Methylobacterium mesophilicum SR1.6/6: one gene and its partners. The protein of the gene in region 2 binds, or shares a complex with, the protein of the main gene of each other region. Links are inferred from orthologs where the notes say so. Each region holds a gene or a part of one and is shown on either strand. Other genes may lie near its edges. The genes, in order: MMSR116_RS08865, MMSR116_RS26370 and MMSR116_RS12480.

Region 1 (3,471 bases), 3.7 Mb from region 2 along the record:
GCCAAGGGCATGTTCGCCGACGACAAGACCAAGCTGACCTGGAGCGCGCCGCAGGCCCTGTTTCCCAAGAACAAGGTCAAGCTGCTCCTGAACCTCGTGATGATCGCGACCTCGGCGATCCCGCGCGGCGGGGTGATCGACGTCGTGGTGTCGGGCGACGGCGAGGCGCCCAGCCTCGTACTCAAGGCGAAGGGCTCGCATGCCCGCATCCCCCCGCACGTGGAGGAGCTGATGGCCGGCAGGCCCGAGAGCGGCACCGTCGACGCCCACGGCATCCTGCCGTTCTACGCCGGCCTCGTGGCCCGGGCCGCTGCCATGGATGTTCGTTTCGCCATCCAGGATGATGAAGTGACGATCAGCGCGACGCCCACAGTGATCGCGACACTTGATGCGGGTGATGGAGAAGCTTCGGACACGGCGCTCGCGTAAGATTCTTCAAAACAGCGGCGCGGGGTCGGAACGGAAACGCTTCCCTAACCCCGCGCGAGTAAGTAGGTTGCGCGAGACCTTCTCCGCGTAACGAGTAGCGCTTATGGACGACCTGCTTCGCGAGTTTCTGACCGAGAGCGGGGAGCATCTCGATACGGTCGACGCAGAACTAGTTCGGTTCGAGCAGGATCCGAATAACGAGACAATTCTTCGGAACATCTTTCGTCTCGTCCACACGATCAAAGGAACCTGCGGATTTCTCGGCCTTCCGCGCCTCGAGGCCTTGGCGCACGCCGCCGAGACCTTGATGGGCCGGTTCCGTGACGGTCTGCCCGCCACGTCGGCTTCGGTCACGCTGATTCTCCTGACGCTGGACCGGCTCAAGGCCATCCTGGCCGACCTGGAAGCCACCGGCACGGAGCCAGCCGGGTCGGACGACGACCTGATCTCGGCCCTGGAGCGCATGGCCGCGGGCACCGGCGAGCCCGAGCAGGCCGCCCCGCCACCGCCGCCGGAGCCGGTTCTGCCCGAGCCCGTGGCCCGCGAGCTGAAGCCCGGCGAGGTGTCCCTAGAGGACTTGGAGGCCGCATTCCTGGCGGCTCCGGGACCGGACGAATCGGATTTCGCCGCGCCGCCGCCCGCGCCGCCGCCCGTGCCCGCTTCGGTCGCCGCGGCCGCTTCCCCGGCCGTCAGCGCGGCCCCGGCAGCTGTGCCGGCACGGGCCGAGCCGGCCGAGGCCGAGCGGACCGAGCCGGCCCGGGCCGAGGCCGCCGAGGGCGAGACGACCGCTGCCGCCAAGAACCAGACGATCCGGGTGAATGTCGACACGCTCGAGCACCTGATGACCATGGTCTCGGAGCTAGTGCTGACCCGCAACCAGCTCCTGGAGATCGCCCGGCGGCACGAGGATTCGAGCTACAAGGTCCCGCTGCAGCGCCTGTCGCACGTGACGGCCGAGCTGCAGGAAGGCGTGATGAAGACGCGCATGCAGCCGATCGGCAACGCGTGGCAGAAGCTGCCGCGGGTGGTGCGCGACCTCTCTGCCGAACTCGGCAAGCAGATCGACCTCGTGATGGTCGGCGCCGAGACCGAACTCGACCGTCAGGTCCTCGAGGTCATCAAGGACCCGCTAACCCACATGGTCCGCAACTCGGCGGATCACGGCCTCGAATCGACTGCGGAGCGCGTTGCAGCGGGCAAGCCCGCCCGCGGCACGATCCGGCTCGCCGCCTACCACGAGGGCGGCACGATCACGATCGAGATCGCCGACGACGGCAAGGGCCTGAACCTCGCGGCGATCCGCAAGAAGGCGGTGGAGCGCGGGCTCGCCGCCCAGGCCGACATCGACCGGATGACCGACGCCCAGGTCGCCAAGTTCATCTTCCACGCCGGGTTCTCGACGGCGGCGGCGGTGACCTCGGTCTCGGGCCGCGGCGTCGGCATGGACGTGGTCAAGACCAACATCGAGACCATCGGCGGCCTGATCGACATCGCCACCACGGCGGGCCGCGGCACCACTTTCACCATCAAGATCCCCCTGACGCTGGCCATCGTGGCCGCCCTGATCGTGCGGGCCGGCGAGCACCGTTTCGCCCTGCCGCAGGTGGCGGTGCTGGAACTGGTGCGGGTCGATGCCGGGGCGCAGAGAGTCGAGCGCATCAACGGCGCGCCGGTGCTGCGGCTGCGCGAGCGGCTGCTGCCGATCGTCTCGCTGACCGGCCTGCTCGGACAGGCCGCGGCCGGCGCCGAGACGGAGCAGGCTGGGTTCGTGGTGGTGGCGCAGGTCGGGCGCGAGCGCTTCGGGATCCTCGTCGACGAGGTCTTCCACACGGAGGAGATCGTCGTGAAGCCGATGTCGGTGAAGCTGCGGCACATCCCGATGTTTGCCGGCAACACGATTCTGGGCGACGGCGCCGTGGTGCTGATCGTCGATCCGAACGGCGTGGCCCGCCAGGTGGCGCAGGGCGTCCAGGGCAGCAACAGCCACGGGGATGCCGACGCCGAGGCAGCCCTGGAGGTCGCCGACACCAAGACCACGCTGCTCGTGTTCAAGGGCGGTCAGGGCAGTTTCAAGGCGGTGCCGCTGTCGCTGGTGACCCGCCTCGAGGAGATCGAGTGCGCCAAGGTCGAGTGGCTCGGCGGCCGCGCGCTGATCCAGTATCGCGGGCGCCTGATGCCCCTGGTCCCGGCGGATGCCGCGATCACCATCAAGTCGGAAGGGACCCAGGCCCTCGTGGTGTTCTCGGACGGCGAGCGGGCCATGGGCCTCGTGGTGGACGAGATCGTCGACATCGTGGAGGAGCGGCTCGACATCGAGATCGCGGCCGACCGTTCGGACCTGATCGGCTCGGCGGTGCTGCGGGGCCGGGCGACCGACATCATCAACATCGCCCACTTCCTGCCGCTGGCCTACGACGACTGGGCGCGCGGCCTGAAGCGGCCCGAGCAGGTCTCCACGATCCTGCTGGTCGACGACTCGGCCTTCTTCCGCGACATGCTGAGCCCGGTGCTGAAGGCGGCGGGCTACCAAGTGGTCACGGCGGCGAGCGCGGACGCGGCGCTGGCGACCCTCCAGGCCGATCCCAAGATCGAGGCGGTGGTCACCGACCTGGAGATGCCGGGCCGCAGCGGCTTCGACCTCGTTGCCGCCATGCGCCGGGCCGAGCCGCGGCTCGCGGGACTTCCGGTGGTCGGCCTCACCGGGGCGATCGGCGCCGACGCGGTGGAGCGCGCCCGGGCGCTCGCGATCACCGACCTCGTGGCGAAGTTCGACCGGGCGGGCCTGATCGCGGCGCTCGCCGAGATCGGCGCCGCGGCGGTGTCGGAAGCCGCCTGATCGCCGCGCCGCACGCACCAAGTCGGTCGAGACCGACGATCGAATCCGGAGAGTTCCGATGCAGGCTGCCAACGCCAACGCCACCGCCGCCGAGACGGGCGCCACCGACGACTTCGTGACGGTCTATGTCGGCGAGACCCTGTTCGGGCTGGCGATCGAGCGGGTCCACGACGTGTTCGTCCCCTCGGGCGTGACGCCGGTCCCGC
Region 2 (3,116 bases):
GAGGCGCGCGTCCCCCATGGCGCCGGAGGGATGCAGGTCGCCGGCCTTCCAGGCGAAGGCGGCGGGGCGGCCGGCGCGCAGGTGCGTCAAGGTCCGGGCCATCGCCAGGGTCCGCGGCGGGAAATCGGCGATCCGGTCGGTCCGCACGAGGTCCGGCCGCAGCGCCAGCATCAGCGCGGTCTCGATCCCGCCGGCGTGGATCCCGTGCGCGATCTCGGCGTCCGGGAACAGGCCGTCCGGGTAGCCGAACCGCGCCCAGGCCGTCGTCACCGCCACCATCCCGAAGCGGGCGCGCAGCTCCGCCGCCACGAGGTCGATGAGCGCGCTGTTGCCACCGTGGCTCGAGACGATCACCAGCTTGCGGCATCCGGCGCGGTGGACCGCCGCGCCGATCCCCGTCCAGGCGGCGAGCGCCGTTCCGGTGTCCAGCGACAGGGTGCCGGGGAAGGCGTCGTGCTCGTCGGACTTGCCCACGGCCTGAACAGGCAGCAGCAGCACGTCGGGATCCGGGGGGCCTTCGGACGGCGCGAGCGCGCGCACCCGGGCGAGGTAACCCTCGGCGATGTCGCAGTCTGTGGAGAGCGGCAGGTGCGGGCCGTGCTGCTCGACGGCGGCCACCGGCAGCACCGCGATCACCCGCCGCATGTCGCGGCCGGAGAAGTCGCCCGTCGTGAGATCGGACCAGAGCCGCACCGCCATATCCGCCCTGGCCTCCCTCCGCCGCCGGGTCGCGGCTCTCGGAGGACGATCTAACCGGCCTGCCCGGGCGGAGTCGACGGGCCGGGACGGGACGGCCTCAGGCGAACAGCGCGTCGATGTCGTCCTGGGACGGCATGGTGTCCGCGGCCTGGGGGCCGTTGAGCATCAGGTCCTCGGCCCGGGCCCGGCGGGCGCGCTCGGCGGGGTCCAGCGAGGCGGTGTCGCGGGCCTTCACGGCGCCGACGAACCGGGCGAGGCGCTGCTCGAACAGGCGCAGCGATTCCACCACCTTGGCGATCCGCTGGCCGGTGATGTCCTGGAACGCGCAGGCCTCGAAGATCGTGTTGATCCGTTCCTCGACGGCATCCCGGTAGCCCGGCCCGTCGGGCAGGCCGAGCATCGCCTCCGCGGCCTCCATGATCGTGTTGGTGGCGCCCGCGGTGGCCGCAACGACGCTGCCGAGTTCCTCGTGCGCCATCGGAATCCGGTCTTGGCTCATCTCGTTCGCCCGCAGCGCGCCGATCTCCTCGCGGAGATGCGCGATGTAATCCGCGATCTCGATCAGCTCCGAGATCACGGCCTGCGGTTCACGGAGCCGCCTTTCGGCCTGCCGCGCGAAGGCTGACGACATGCTTTCCTCCTCGGATCGATGGACGCCCGCCCCGGCCGGGCCGCGTCTGCGGGCCATCAGGCGCTTCGGCGGACCGGCTGGACGGCGCGGGGGCGGTGCATGCGGCCGGTCAGCTCCCGCAGACCGCCTCGATCTTCGACTTCAGCGTGGCCGCGTTGAACGGCTTGACGATGTAGTTGTTCACGCCGGCCTTCTTGGCGGCGATGACGTTCTCGGTCTTCGATTCGGCCGTGACCATGATGAACGGCGTGGTCCGAAGATTTTCGTCGGCGCGCACGTGGCGCAGCAGCTCGTACCCGGTCATCGGCTCCATGTTCCAGTCGGAGATCACGAGCCCGTACTTGCGGTCCTTGAGGCGCGCCAGTGCCGCGGTGCCGTCGGACGCGTCATCGACCTCTTCGAATCCAAGCTGCTTCAGTAGATTGCGGATAATGCGGACCATCGTCTGGTAATCGTCGACAACGAGGATCGGCATGCTCAAGTCGAGAGCCATCGAATAAGTGCTCCGTATTGCCCGGCGGGAAGCCGCGGCGGCTCCCGGATAGTTTAACGCTTCGCTAACGCGGCTTTTTAGCTGCGACGCTCGGCATTTTAAATAGGGCACCCGCATTGCGAAGCCGTTAATCGGCACGGGCGCGCGGTCCCGCCTCGCTTGACCCTCCGGACGGCTTTCGGCAGGGTCCGGTGGCGTCGGGCCCCTCGCGGACATGTCAGGCGACCCCTTCCGACCCTTCCGAGCATCCAGCCCCCAACCGATGGTCTCAGGCGACGAGACGGCCGCGCGGCCCTTCACGATCTGCGGGCCGGACATGCCGGTGCCGCAATCCCTGGCAGGGGCCGTGGCGGCGATCGGCAACTTCGACGGCGTTCATCTCGGCCACCGGAGGCTCGTGGAGAATGTCCGCGCGGCGGCGCGGGAGACCGGCCGGCCGGCGGCGATCCTGACCTTCGAGCCGCATCCGCGCGCCTACTTCACGCCCGAGGCGCCCATGTTCCGCCTCACAGGCCTCGCCGCCAAGGAGATCGTGTTCGCCAGCCTCGGGCTCGACGGGCTGATCGTCCGCCGGTTCGACGGCGCGCTGGCCGCCACGGGGGCCAGCGCCTTCGTGCACGAGTTCCTGAAGGCCTCCCTCGGCCTGTCCGGAGTGGTGGTCGGCCACGATTTTCATTTCGGCCGTGGCCGCGAGGGCACGCCGGCCGTCCTGGCCGCACTCTGCCGCGAAACGGGTCTGAGCTGCCGGATCGTCGATCCGGTCGCCCTCGGGGACGAGGCGGAACCGGTCTCGTCGAGCGCGATCCGCGCCGCACTGGCCGCCGGCGACGTCGCCCGCGCCAACAGCCTGCTCGGCTACCGATGGTTCGTGCTGGGCCCGGTCCGTCACGGCGACAAGCGCGGGCGGCAGCTCGGCTTCCCCACCGCCAACATGCGGCTGCCCGATTGCGGGCTGGCGCACGGCATCTACGCGGTGCGGGCCCGCCTCGGACCCGGCCAGTTCCGCGACGGCGTGGCGAGCTACGGCCGCCGGCCGACCTTCGACGACGGCGCGCCGCTGCTCGAGACTTACCTGTTCGACTTCACGGGCGATCTGTACGGTCGGGAGATCGCCGTGGAGTTCGTCGGCCACATCCGCGGCGAGGAGCGGTTCGCCAGCGCCGACGCGCTGGTCGCGCGGATGCACGTCGACGCGGAGGCGGCGCGGGCCCTGCTGGCGCGCGATGCGACCCGGTCGATGCTGGCCTGATCCCCGCGGGGCACCGCGAGCGGTGCGGATCGTGTAGAAGGGGC
Region 3 (3,108 bases), 2.9 Mb from region 2 along the record:
GTCGTAGAACTGGCCGATGAACGAGCCCAGCACCTCGTCGGGCGTCATGGTCCGGTCGGCCTTCGGGAAATAGGCGCGGTTGCCCCAGTTCTGGAAGTTCCGGAAGAAGAACACCTCGATGCAGAACTGGCCGGCCTGCTCGTCCAGGGCGAACACGTCCGCTTCCTCGACGCCCTGGGTGTTGACTCCCTGGACGCCCTGGATGGCCGAGAGCGCGGCGATCCTGTCCCGGAAGCGGGCCGCACGCTCGAACTCCATGGCCTCGGAGGCCTCCTGCATCTCGGCGCGCATCCGATCCTTCACGGCGTTCGACTTGCCCGCCAGGAAGGCGCGGGCCGAGTCCGCCATGGTGGCGTAGTCTTCCTGGGCAATCTCGCCCGTGCAGGGGCCGGAGCAGCGCTTGATCTGGTAGAGCAGGCAGGGCCGGGTCCGGTTCTCGTAGTAGCTGTCCGTGCAGGTGCGCAGCAGGAAGGCGCGCTGCAGGGCGTTCACTGTCCGATTCACCGCCCAGACGCTCGCGAAGGGACCGTAATAGCTGCCCTTCCGCCGCCTTGCGCCGCGATGCTTGACGATCTGCGGTGCGGGGCCGTCATCCGTGACCAGGATGTAGGGGAACGACTTGTCGTCCCGCATCAGCACGTTGAAGCGGGGCTTCAACTGCTTGATCAGGTTGGCTTCCAGGAGCAGCGCCTCGGTCTCTGTGGCGGTGGTGACGAATTCCATCGCCGCCGTCTGCGAGATCATCCGGGCGATGCGATTCGAGTGCGCCTGACCCCGGGCATAGGAGCCGACCCGGTTCTTCAGGTTCTTCGCCTTGCCGACGTAGAGGACGTCGCCCCGGTGATCGAACATCCGGTAGACGCCCGGCGAGGACGGCAGCGTCGACCAGAAGCGGCGGATCACCTCCGTGCCGGCCTGCACGGCGCCGGGCTCAAAATCGAAATCGATCTCCGGCGACTCGTCGGTGGGAAGACCGGCCTCGGGCTCGTCTGCGCCCTCGTCCCGCTCGGCATCGCGGCCGTCGTCGAAGGTATCGGGGGGCAGGTCTGAGAGGGCTCTGCGGCTCATACCGCAGATCTAAGCGTTCCGGCCGCCGAGGGGGACGGGGCCGCCGACAAAAAATGCGCGTCGGCGGCCGATCGAAGCGATCAATCGAACAGCGAGTCGATGTCGCTCTGGTCCACGTGGCCGATATCGTGGTCGAGCTTCGGCCCGTTGAGCAAGCTGCTCTCGTCGTCCAGGGCGGTGGAGACCGGCATGACGGCGATGAGTTCCTTGAAGCTGTCCAGCTCCGACCACGTGGCGATCAGCCGGTCAAGATGTTCCTCGATGAACTTCATCACACCGACGATCTTGCTGATCCGCTGGCCCGTCAGGTCCTGGAAGTTGCAGGCCTCGTAGGCCGTGATCACCCGCTCCAGGATGACGTCGACGTGCGGCTTCATGCCGGGCGGCAGCGTCGTGGCGTTGAGCATGCCGGCATGGCTCTCGATCTCCTCGATCGCGCCGAGGAGCTGCGTCGTCGCGCGCTCCGTCGAGTCCACGACGGCGTCGAGTTCGTCCGCGGCCCGGCGCATGCCCTTGCCGGTGTATTCGGTCCGGTGGAGGGTCGCCAGCTCCGCCTTCGTGCGGGTGATCGCCTCCTTCATCACGTCCAGCTCGGTCCGCATGGCCAGGGCCTCGTGCAACTCGCGCCGGCACGATTCGACCGTCTCGCTGGCGCTCATCTGCGTGATGCGGCGCAGGTCCTGGATGGCGTTGTAGATCTCGTCGAGGCGCTCGCCCGAGGCGGGAACGCCCGCCGGCGGTGGCGGGGCTCCGGGAAGCCCGAGAACGTCTTCAATGCGGTAGCGCTTCTGGGTCATCATCCGGGCGTAGGCGTTCGGGTTCCGTCGGCCCAACTCTCTAACACATCAGTTAGCGGACTGTGACTGCCAAGCTTGCCAACGCATGCGTGGCACTGCGACGAAGAAGCGGCCAAGAATTCGGTGCCCCCGGCGAAGCACCGGCATTGACGTTTGATTCACGCTGAGGCCGTCCGGGCGGGGAGGGCAACGCGGTTCAGCCGGATTCACCACGTTCGTTCACCTGATTCGCCAAGATCCGGCGGGATCCTCCCGCCGCAGCGGGCGTGTGCCCCGGTGCGGGAGGTTGCGATGCGGGGATCGGTCCGTGTGGGTCTGTGGGCGGCCTTGGCCGCGGCTGCCGCCTGCGTGCCCGCGCAGGCGCAACAGGCGCGCTACGCCGAGGGTGGTTACGGGGGCGGCCTGATCGAGTATCTCGTCACAGGTGGGGCCGGGGCCGGGCGGCAGACCTGGCCGCAGCGTTACGCGCAGCCGCAGCGGGGCGAGGCGCCTATGCGGGTCGCGGCCTATTCGGGCGAGCTTCTGCCCGCCGAGCCCGGGCCAGCCCAGGTCTACGCACAGCCACAACCCTATGGGGTGCCGCCGACCGGCGGCTACGGCGCGCCTCAGGCCGATCCGAGCCGCATCGCCCGCGCGGTCGCACCCGAATATCAGCGCCAGGAGGTCGCGTTCCCCGGCTCGCAGAGGCCCGGAACAATCGTGATCGACACTGCGGGCAAGCACCTCTACCTCGTGCAGGCCGGCCAGCGGGCTCTCCGCTACGGCATCGGTGTCGGCCGGCCCGGCTTCGCCTGGAGCGGGCTCAAGACCGTCAGCCGCAAGGCGGAATGGCCGGACTGGACGCCGCCGGCCGAGATGCTCGCCCGCCGCCCCGACCTGCCGCGCCACATGGCCGGCGGCCCGGAGAACCCGCTGGGCGCACGGGCCCTCTATCTCGGCTCGTCACTCTACCGGATCCACGGGACGAACGAGCCCAATACGATCGGGCAATCGGTCTCGTCGGGGTGCATCCGGATGATGAACGACGACGTCATCGATCTCTACGAGCGCGTGCCCGTGGGAACGCGGGTCGAGGTTCTCTGAACGCCTCACGCTTCCCCCAGATACGAGGAAGGCCCGGCCGCGCCTGACGCGACCGAGCCTTCCATTCGGTGTGCCGGACAATCAGGTCCAGTCGCTGTCGTCGCCGCCGCCGAGGTCGCCGCCGAAATCACCGCCCGGATCGCTGTAGCCGGCGTCCTGG

What was found.
Region 1: the proteins of MMSR116_RS26370 (region 2) and MMSR116_RS08865 are in contact, whole or in part, in a solved structure (PDB 1A0O), measured with the Escherichia coli proteins. The link is inferred for Methylobacterium mesophilicum SR1.6/6 from one-to-one orthologs.
Region 3: the proteins of MMSR116_RS26370 (region 2) and MMSR116_RS12480 are in contact, whole or in part, in a crystal structure (PDB 1KMI), measured with the Escherichia coli proteins. The link is inferred for Methylobacterium mesophilicum SR1.6/6 from one-to-one orthologs.

What each region holds. Positions count from the first base shown.
Region 1 is NZ_CP043538.1:1,895,322-1,898,792, forward strand. The notes cover bases 145-3,465. They hold MMSR116_RS08865 (hybrid sensor histidine kinase/response regulator), read left to right. Parts: upstream 145-532; coding sequence 533-3,265; downstream 3,266-3,465. Other genes in these bases: chpT (histidine phosphotransferase ChpT), read left to right, coding at 145-429; MMSR116_RS08870 (chemotaxis protein CheW), read left to right, coding at 3,324-3,465. Also shown: more of chpT, read left to right, coding at 1-144; more of MMSR116_RS08870, read left to right, coding at 3,466-3,471. UniProt on the Escherichia coli protein: Involved in the transmission of sensory signals from the chemoreceptors to the flagellar motors. CheA is autophosphorylated; it can transfer its phosphate group to either CheB or CheY.
Region 2 is NZ_CP043538.1:5,570,680-5,573,795, forward strand. The notes cover bases 132-3,097. They hold MMSR116_RS26370 (response regulator), read right to left. Parts: upstream 1,824-3,097; coding sequence 1,440-1,823; downstream 132-1,439. Other genes in these bases: MMSR116_RS26360 (creatininase family protein), read right to left, coding at 132-699; MMSR116_RS26365 (protein phosphatase CheZ), read right to left, coding at 797-1,330; MMSR116_RS26375 (bifunctional riboflavin kinase/FAD synthetase), read left to right, coding at 2,086-3,072. In the rest of the region: more of MMSR116_RS26360, read right to left, coding at 1-131. UniProt on the Escherichia coli protein: Involved in the transmission of sensory signals from the chemoreceptors to the flagellar motors.
Region 3 is NZ_CP043538.1:2,623,161-2,626,268, reverse strand. What follows is about bases 8-2,965. They hold MMSR116_RS12480 (protein phosphatase CheZ), read right to left. Parts: upstream 1,866-2,965; coding sequence 1,149-1,865; downstream 8-1,148. Other genes in these bases: MMSR116_RS12475 (L,D-transpeptidase), read left to right, coding at 2,157-2,948; uvrC (excinuclease ABC subunit UvrC), read right to left, coding at 8-1,068. Also shown: more of uvrC, read right to left, coding at 1-7; MMSR116_RS12470 (DUF2076 domain-containing protein), read right to left, coding at 3,030-3,108.